DNA from 3 places in the Pseudomonas sp. B611 genome. Region 3 is predicted to be linked to each of the others. Evidence: predicted binding sites of a transcription regulator. Region 3 holds the regulator's gene; each other region holds the start of a gene.
The links. The regulator sigma-54, encoded in region 3, starts transcription at its own class of promoters, with help from an activator protein. The targets are predictions, from matches to a motif close to ANTGGCATNNANNTTGCTNT.
Positions count from the first base shown of each region.

Region 1 (2,203 bases), on a different contig from region 3:
TATCTATCAGTTGATACACCTTTGACTGATACACCGCTATCGCAGGCAAGCCAGCTCCCACATGGACCGCGTTCCTGCTGGGGTCAGGCGTAGTAATCGACGGCGCTGGAGCCGATCACGGTGGAGGTCACCGGCGCGACCGCTTCGGCGATCTCAGCATGGGCACCGCTGTCACTATCACCCCCACGCCCACCGACGCCACTCACACCATGCGCCTGGCCCTGTTGCTGTTGCTGCTCCTGGCCACGGGACTGATCGGACACGTTCACATCCACCTGCCCCATGCCCTGTTGGGCAAACATCTCACGCAGGCGCCCGGACTGGCTCTCCAGCGCTTCCCGCACCACGGCATGGCCGCTCATGAAGCTGACCTGGGCCTGCTGGTCCGCCGTCATATTGACTTTGATATCCAGGCGCCCCAATTCCGCTGGCTGCAACTGGATCTCTGCCGACTTGAGGTTGGCGCTGGACAGGTACATCACGCGGTTGACCACTTCTTCGGTCCAGCCGCTCTGATGCATGGCCAACGGCGTGTTGGTGGCCGGCGGCAAGGCATTCGCGGTTTTCGGCGTGGCGGCCTGGGTCAATGCGGCCAGGCGGTTGGCGAAGTCATCGACACGGGTGTCGCTGCTGGCGCCTTTCAAGTCCTTGAGACCGTCTTCGATCAGCCCGCTGAAGGCCTTGTCGTCGCCCTGGTCAGTGCTGTCCTTGGCGGCTTGCTGATCAACCATATTGGCCAGGCCAGCCGTGAAATTCTGCGCGGCGGTGGGCTGGTCCAGGTTCGGCGCAGGTTTCTGCGGCGCCTGGCTGCTGGCGGAGACGTGGCCGCCCTGCTCCATTGCCAGGCGCACGGCCGGCATGGAATCCAGGGGATCGGCTTCGGGGTCGAAGGCCGCTGGCTTGACCTCGTCGGTCACCGCCAACGGCGCGGCGACCACGGGTGCCGCCTTGCTGTCGTCAGTCACCGCCGTCGCTTGCACGGGTACGGCAACCGCTGGCGTGACCGCCGCCACCAAGGCCGGGTCTACCACCGGCTCAGCCGGAGGCTGCTGCGCCAGGGCCGGGTCGACAGGTTTGGCGTCATCCGTGCTGGCGCTGTCGTCGGACTTGGCGGGCGGCTTGGCAGGCAAAGGATTGCCGCTATCGGCAACCGCCGGCTTGCTGGCGGCAGGTTTGTCGTTGCTGTTCACCTGCTTGGCATTGCCGTCAGCAAGCTTGTCGCGTGTGGTTTTTGACGGCGCGTCGTCGGCCTTTGCCACCGGTTTTGACCCCTGGTTGGCAAACACCTGGGCGAAGCCGGCGCCCTTGTCACGCGGCTCCACGGCCGCTGCCGGGGGGTTGGCAGCGGGCGCTTGCGGCTTGGCCGCAGGGGCAGCCTGGAGGAGTGAATTCGGGGCGACTGGCATAGGTAAAGGTCTCCACTGCATGGGGTCGGGGATGCAGTATTGGGAGATAGAGCAAGAGTCGGGCCAGGTTGATCGTTCCCACGCTCTGCGTGGGAATGCCGCCCTGGACGCTCCGCGTCTGCTCATCAAGTCGTGACGCGGAGCGTCACAGGATGCATTCCCACGCGGAGCGTGGGAGCGATCGTGCGCGGTCAGAGCTGGAAGCGCTGGCGCTCCGACTCGTACAGCGGCCGCACCAGCGCAAATTCGTGATCGATCTGATCCACCAGCTCACCCAAATCACTGCCAGGCGCTTGCGCCGACTCCGCCTCCAGCCGCTGGCACAACTGCGCCAAGCGAACTGCACCAAGGTTGCCGCTGCTGCCCTTGAAGCTGTGGGCGATGCGCCCGAGCGCCTTGGCGTCATCCCGTGCCTTGCGCAGCGCTTCGACGCGCTTTTGCGAATCGTCGAGGAAGGTATCCAGCAACCGCGGATATTCACCTTCCATCACTTCCTGCAAACCCGATAGCACGTCCGGGTCCAGATGAATCTCAGCCACTTGTTCGCTCCTTGATCAAGAATCGGCGGATTATGCCTGAGCCTGCCACGAAAACTCCACGCAGACGCTACGCCCGCCATCGGACCAGTGCACGTCACCGCTCAATTGACGCACCAGGTTCAGCCCACGGCCCGACAAGCGATCAACCTCCAGCGGGCGCGCCAGCACCTGTTCCACGTCAAAGCCGGCGCCGCTGTCTTCGATACGCAACGACATCTGCCCGCCCGTCGCCGTCGGCACCACCTGCACATGCACCCG
Region 1 covers NZ_JBUZST010000005.1:68,183-70,385, forward strand. The annotation lists gene ACZRMO_RS13060 (flagellar hook-length control protein FliK) at 84-1,406, opposite strand; gene ACZRMO_RS13065 (Hpt domain-containing protein) at 1,598-1,945, opposite strand; gene ACZRMO_RS13070 (ATP-binding SpoIIE family protein phosphatase) at 1,976-2,203, opposite strand, start outside.
Region 1: a site for sigma-54 is predicted at 1,455-1,474, ahead of ACZRMO_RS13060 (flagellar hook-length control protein FliK). Genes of this name have one in related genera too.

Region 2 (2,203 bases), on a different contig from region 3:
CCGGGTCCGGGAAACGTGCTTCGATACGACGGCCACGTGGGCTGTTGACGTAAGGAATACGGATCGAAGCGGAACGGTTGCGAGCCGAGTAGGCCAGCATGACCGGGGCTTCGAAGCCTGGTACCAGGCGCTTGTAGGAGTTGGTCGCCGGGTTGGTGAAGCCGTTCAGGGCCTTACCGTGCTTGATGATACCGCCGATGAAGTACAGGGCAGTTTCCGACAGGCCGGCATAACCTTCGCCAGCGAAGGTGTTCTTGCCATCTTTGGCGATGGACATGTGAACGTGCATACCCGAACCGTTATCGCCGTACAGCGGCTTCGGCATAAAGGTCGCGGTGCGGCCGTAGGCGTCAGCAACGTTGTGGACAACGTATTTCAGGGTTTGAACTTCGTCGGCTTTCTTCACCAGGGTGTTGAACTTGACGCCGATTTCGTTCTGGCCAGCAGTTGCCACTTCGTGGTGGTGAACTTCAACGACCTGACCCATTTCTTCCAGTGCGTTGCACATGGAGGTACGGATTTCGTGGTCGTGGTCGAACGGAGGTACTGGGAAGTAGCCGCCTTTGACGCCTGGACGGTGGCCTTTGTTGCCGCCTTCGATGTCTTGGTCGGACATCCACGAGCCTTGCTCGGAGAAGATCTTGAACATCGAACCGGAGATGTCGGACTTGAACTTCACTTCGTCGAAGATGAAGAACTCAGGCTCAGGACCGCAGAAAACGGTGTCACCGATACCGGTGGTCTTCAGGTATTCCTCGGCACGGTGGGCGATGGCGCGCGGGTCGCGATCGTAGCCTTGCATGGTCGAAGGTTCGATGATGTCGCAGACCAGGATCAGGGTTGGCTCTTCGGTGAACGGGTCCAGAACGGCAGAGTCGTCGTCCGGCAGCAGGATCATGTCGGAGGCTTCGATGCCTTTCCAGCCAGCGATGGAGGAACCGTCGAACATCTTGCCGACTTCGAAGAAGTCGTCTTCCAGCGCGTCACGAGCCGGCATGGTCACGTGGTGCTGAGTGCCTTTGGTGTCCGTGAAGCGCAGATCAATCCATTTAACGTCATGATCTTTGATGAGTTGAACCGACTTCGACATAGTGTCCTCCGGGTGGCTTCGGGCTGGGGTAGTGGAGTTAGCCCTTAGAATGTGGGTGATGCCGGCGCGGATAGTCCGCCATGGCAACCTGCCTCACAAGAGAGCAAATTGCATGCCAGTGCGCCAACATGGGTTTTTTGGTCCAAAAACGCCCCTATAAAGGTGCAATGCGACAAAAGCCCGGAAATGGCGCACCGCAATGTTGCGTCGATGCCTGAAAATGCACTGCTTTAGTGCGTGCGCAGTCCGATGCATATTAACTGGTTAAACCTTGAGCGATTTCCGCTATAATCCGCGCCCCCCTTTTTCAGCAGGCCCGGCGCGCGCTGTTTCCATGAAATTAATCGTTAAAGTCTTCCCCGAGATCACCATCAAAAGCCGACCGGTACGGACGCGTTTCATCCGTCAGTTGGCCAAGAACATCCGTGCCGTGCTCCGTGACCTGGACCCGGCTGTGGTGGTGAACGGCGTGTGGGACAACCTCGAGCTGGAAACCCGCATCACCGACGCCAAAGCCTTGAAGGACATGACCGAGCGCCTGAGCTGCATGCCGGGCATCGCGCATTTCCTGCAGGTGGATGAGTACCCGCTGGGCGACTTCGACGACATCACCGAGAAGTGCAAGCAGCACTTCGGCAGCGAGATCGAAGGCAAGATCTTTTCGGTGCGTTGCAAGCGCGCCGGCAAGCACACCTTCAGCTCCATGGACGTCGAGAAATACGTCGGCAGCAAGCTGCGTCGCGAGTGCGGCGCCGCCGGAATTTCCCTGAAAGCGCCGCAAATTGAAGTGCGCATGGAAATTCGCGACCAACGGTTGTTTGTTATCCACAGCCAGCACAACAGCATCGGCGGCTACCCGCTGGGCGCCCTGGAACAGACCCTGGTGTTGATGTCCGGCGGTTTCGATTCCACGGTGGCGGCCTACCAGATCATGCGCCGCGGCCTGATGAGCCACTTCTGCTTCTTTAATCTGGGTGGGCGTGCACACGAATTGGGCGTGATGGAAGTCGCGCACTTTATCTGGAAGAAGTACGGCAGCTCCCAACGCGTGCTATTTGTAAGCGTGCCGTTTGAGGAAGTGCTGGGAGAAATTCTCGGTAAAGTCGATAACAG
Region 2 covers NZ_JBUZST010000004.1:418,491-420,693, reverse strand. The annotation lists gene glnA (glutamate--ammonia ligase) at 1-1,090, opposite strand, end outside; gene thiI (tRNA uracil 4-sulfurtransferase ThiI) at 1,425-2,203, shown strand, end outside.
Region 2: a site for sigma-54 is predicted at 1,191-1,210, ahead of glnA (glutamate--ammonia ligase). Genes of this name have one in related genera too.

Region 3 (2,203 bases):
ATGGGTGGGGAGTGTTAGCGGCCAGTGCCCTGGAGAAGGCTCTGCTGCTTTTCCTTATGCTTTTTGATTTGGCGATCCAGCTTGTCGGTCAGGTCGTCAATGGCGGCATACATATCTGAATGCTCGGCATTGGCGACTACTTCCCCGCCGGGTATACGCAAGGTGGCTTCGATTTTCTGCTTCAGCTTTTCGACAGTCATGATGACTTGCACGTTGGTGATCTTGTCGAAATGCCCCTCAATTCTTTTGAGTTTTTCGCCGATATAGGCGCGCAGCGGTTCGGTCACTTCCAGTTGGTGTCCACTGATGTTGACTTGCATACAGCTTCTCCTTCGTTGCCAGTGCATAAAGCGGCAGGCAAAAGCGCCTGCCACTGGAACGCTGTGGCCCGCCCGTCACATCAAACGCTTACGCTCGCTGGAAGGCGCGATCCCGAGGGACTCGCGGTACTTGGCGACGGTTCGACGGGCGACCTGAATGCCTTGTGCCTCCAGTAAACCAGCGATCTTACTGTCACTCAATGGCTTTTTCTGATTTTCCGCGGCAACCAGTTTTTTGATGATCGCGCGGATCGCCGTGGACGAGCATTCGCCGCCTTCGGAGGTACTGACGTGGCTGGAGAAAAAGTATTTCAGCTCATAAATGCCCCGTGGGGTATGCATGAATTTTTGCGTGGTCACCCGTGAAATCGTCGATTCGTGCATGCCAACCGCTTCGGCGATGTCATGCAGCACCAACGGTTTCATCGCTTCATCGCCGTACTCCAGGAAGCCGCGCTGGTGCTCGACGATCTGGGTCGCGACTTTCATCAGGGTTTCGTTGCGGCTCTGCAGGCTCTTGATAAACCAGCGCGCCTCTTGCAACTGATTGCGCATGAAGGTGTTGTCGGCGCTGGTGTCGGCACGGCGCACAAAGCCCGCGTATTGCGGGTTGACCCGCAGGCGCGGCACCGATTCCTGGTTCAGCTCCACCAGCCAGCGCTCGTTGTCCTTGCGCACGATCACGTCAGGGACCACGTATTCGGCTTCGCTGGACTCGATCTGCGAGCCTGGGCGCGGGTTGAGGCTCTGCACCAGCTCGATGACCTGGCGCAGGTCGTCTTCCTTGAGCTTCATGCGGCGCATCAGCTGGCTGTAGTCGCGGCTGCCCAGCAGGTCGATGTAATCCGTGACCAGGCGTTGGGCTTCAGCGAGCCAAGGGGTCTTGGCGGGCAGTTGGCGCAGTTGCAGCAATAGGCATTCGCTGAGGGTGCGGGCGCCAATGCCGGCGGGCTCGAACTGCTGGATGCGGTGCAGGACGGCTTCGATCTCGTCCAGTTCGATGTCCAGTTCCGGGTCGAACGCTTCGAGGATCTCCTCCAGCGTCTCGTCCAGGTAGCCCTGGTTGTTGATGCAGTCGATGAGGGTCACGGCGATCAGGCGATCGGTGTCCGACATCGGCGCGAGGTTCAGTTGCCACAGCAGATGGCTCTGCAGGCTTTCACCGGCGGAGGTGCGGGTGGTGAAGTCCCACTCGTCGTCATCGTTGCTGGGCAGGCTGCTGGCGCTGGTCTGGTAGACGTCTTCCCAGGCGGTGTCCACGGGAAGCTCATTGGGAATGCGTTCGTTCCATTCGCCTTCTTCCAGGTTATCCACCGTTGGGGCGGTTTCCTGATAGGAGGGTTCTTGCACGTCGGAGTTGGGTTTTTGCTCGATGTTGTCGGCCAGCGGGTCTGCATTATCGAAGTCGTCGCCTTCTTCCTGGCGTTCGAGCATCGGATTGGACTCCAGGGCCTCCTGGATTTCCTGTTGCAGGTCCAGGGTCGACAATTGGAGCAGGCGGATGGCCTGTTGCAGCTGCGGTGTCATCGTCAGCTGCTGGCCCATTCTCAGGACTAGCGATGGTTTCATGGCAGGGGCTTAACACCTTATTCGCCGGCGCAATGCGCCATCCACGACAGGGCGCGTGAGCGCCAAACATAAGCAAATTATATGCCTGATATCGCGGGCTTTGCCTAGAGCGCGGTAACAATAAAAATCCAGAGGTTTTCATTGACTCCCGCGCATCTTGGCAGCGGCCGTGACACCACGGTGTTTACAGGCGGAACTCGTGACCCAGGTACACTTCCTTCACCAGTTCGTTGGCAAGGATAGTCTCGGCGTCGCCTTCGGCAATCAACTGGCCATCGTTGACGATATACGCGGTTTCGCAGATATCGAGGGTT
Region 3 covers NZ_JBUZST010000001.1:230,516-232,718, forward strand. The annotation lists gene ptsN (PTS IIA-like nitrogen regulatory protein PtsN) at 1-2, opposite strand, end outside; gene hpf (ribosome hibernation-promoting factor, HPF/YfiA family) at 15-320, opposite strand; gene ACZRMO_RS01120 (RNA polymerase factor sigma-54) at 396-1,889, opposite strand; gene lptB (LPS export ABC transporter ATP-binding protein) at 2,074-2,203, opposite strand, start outside.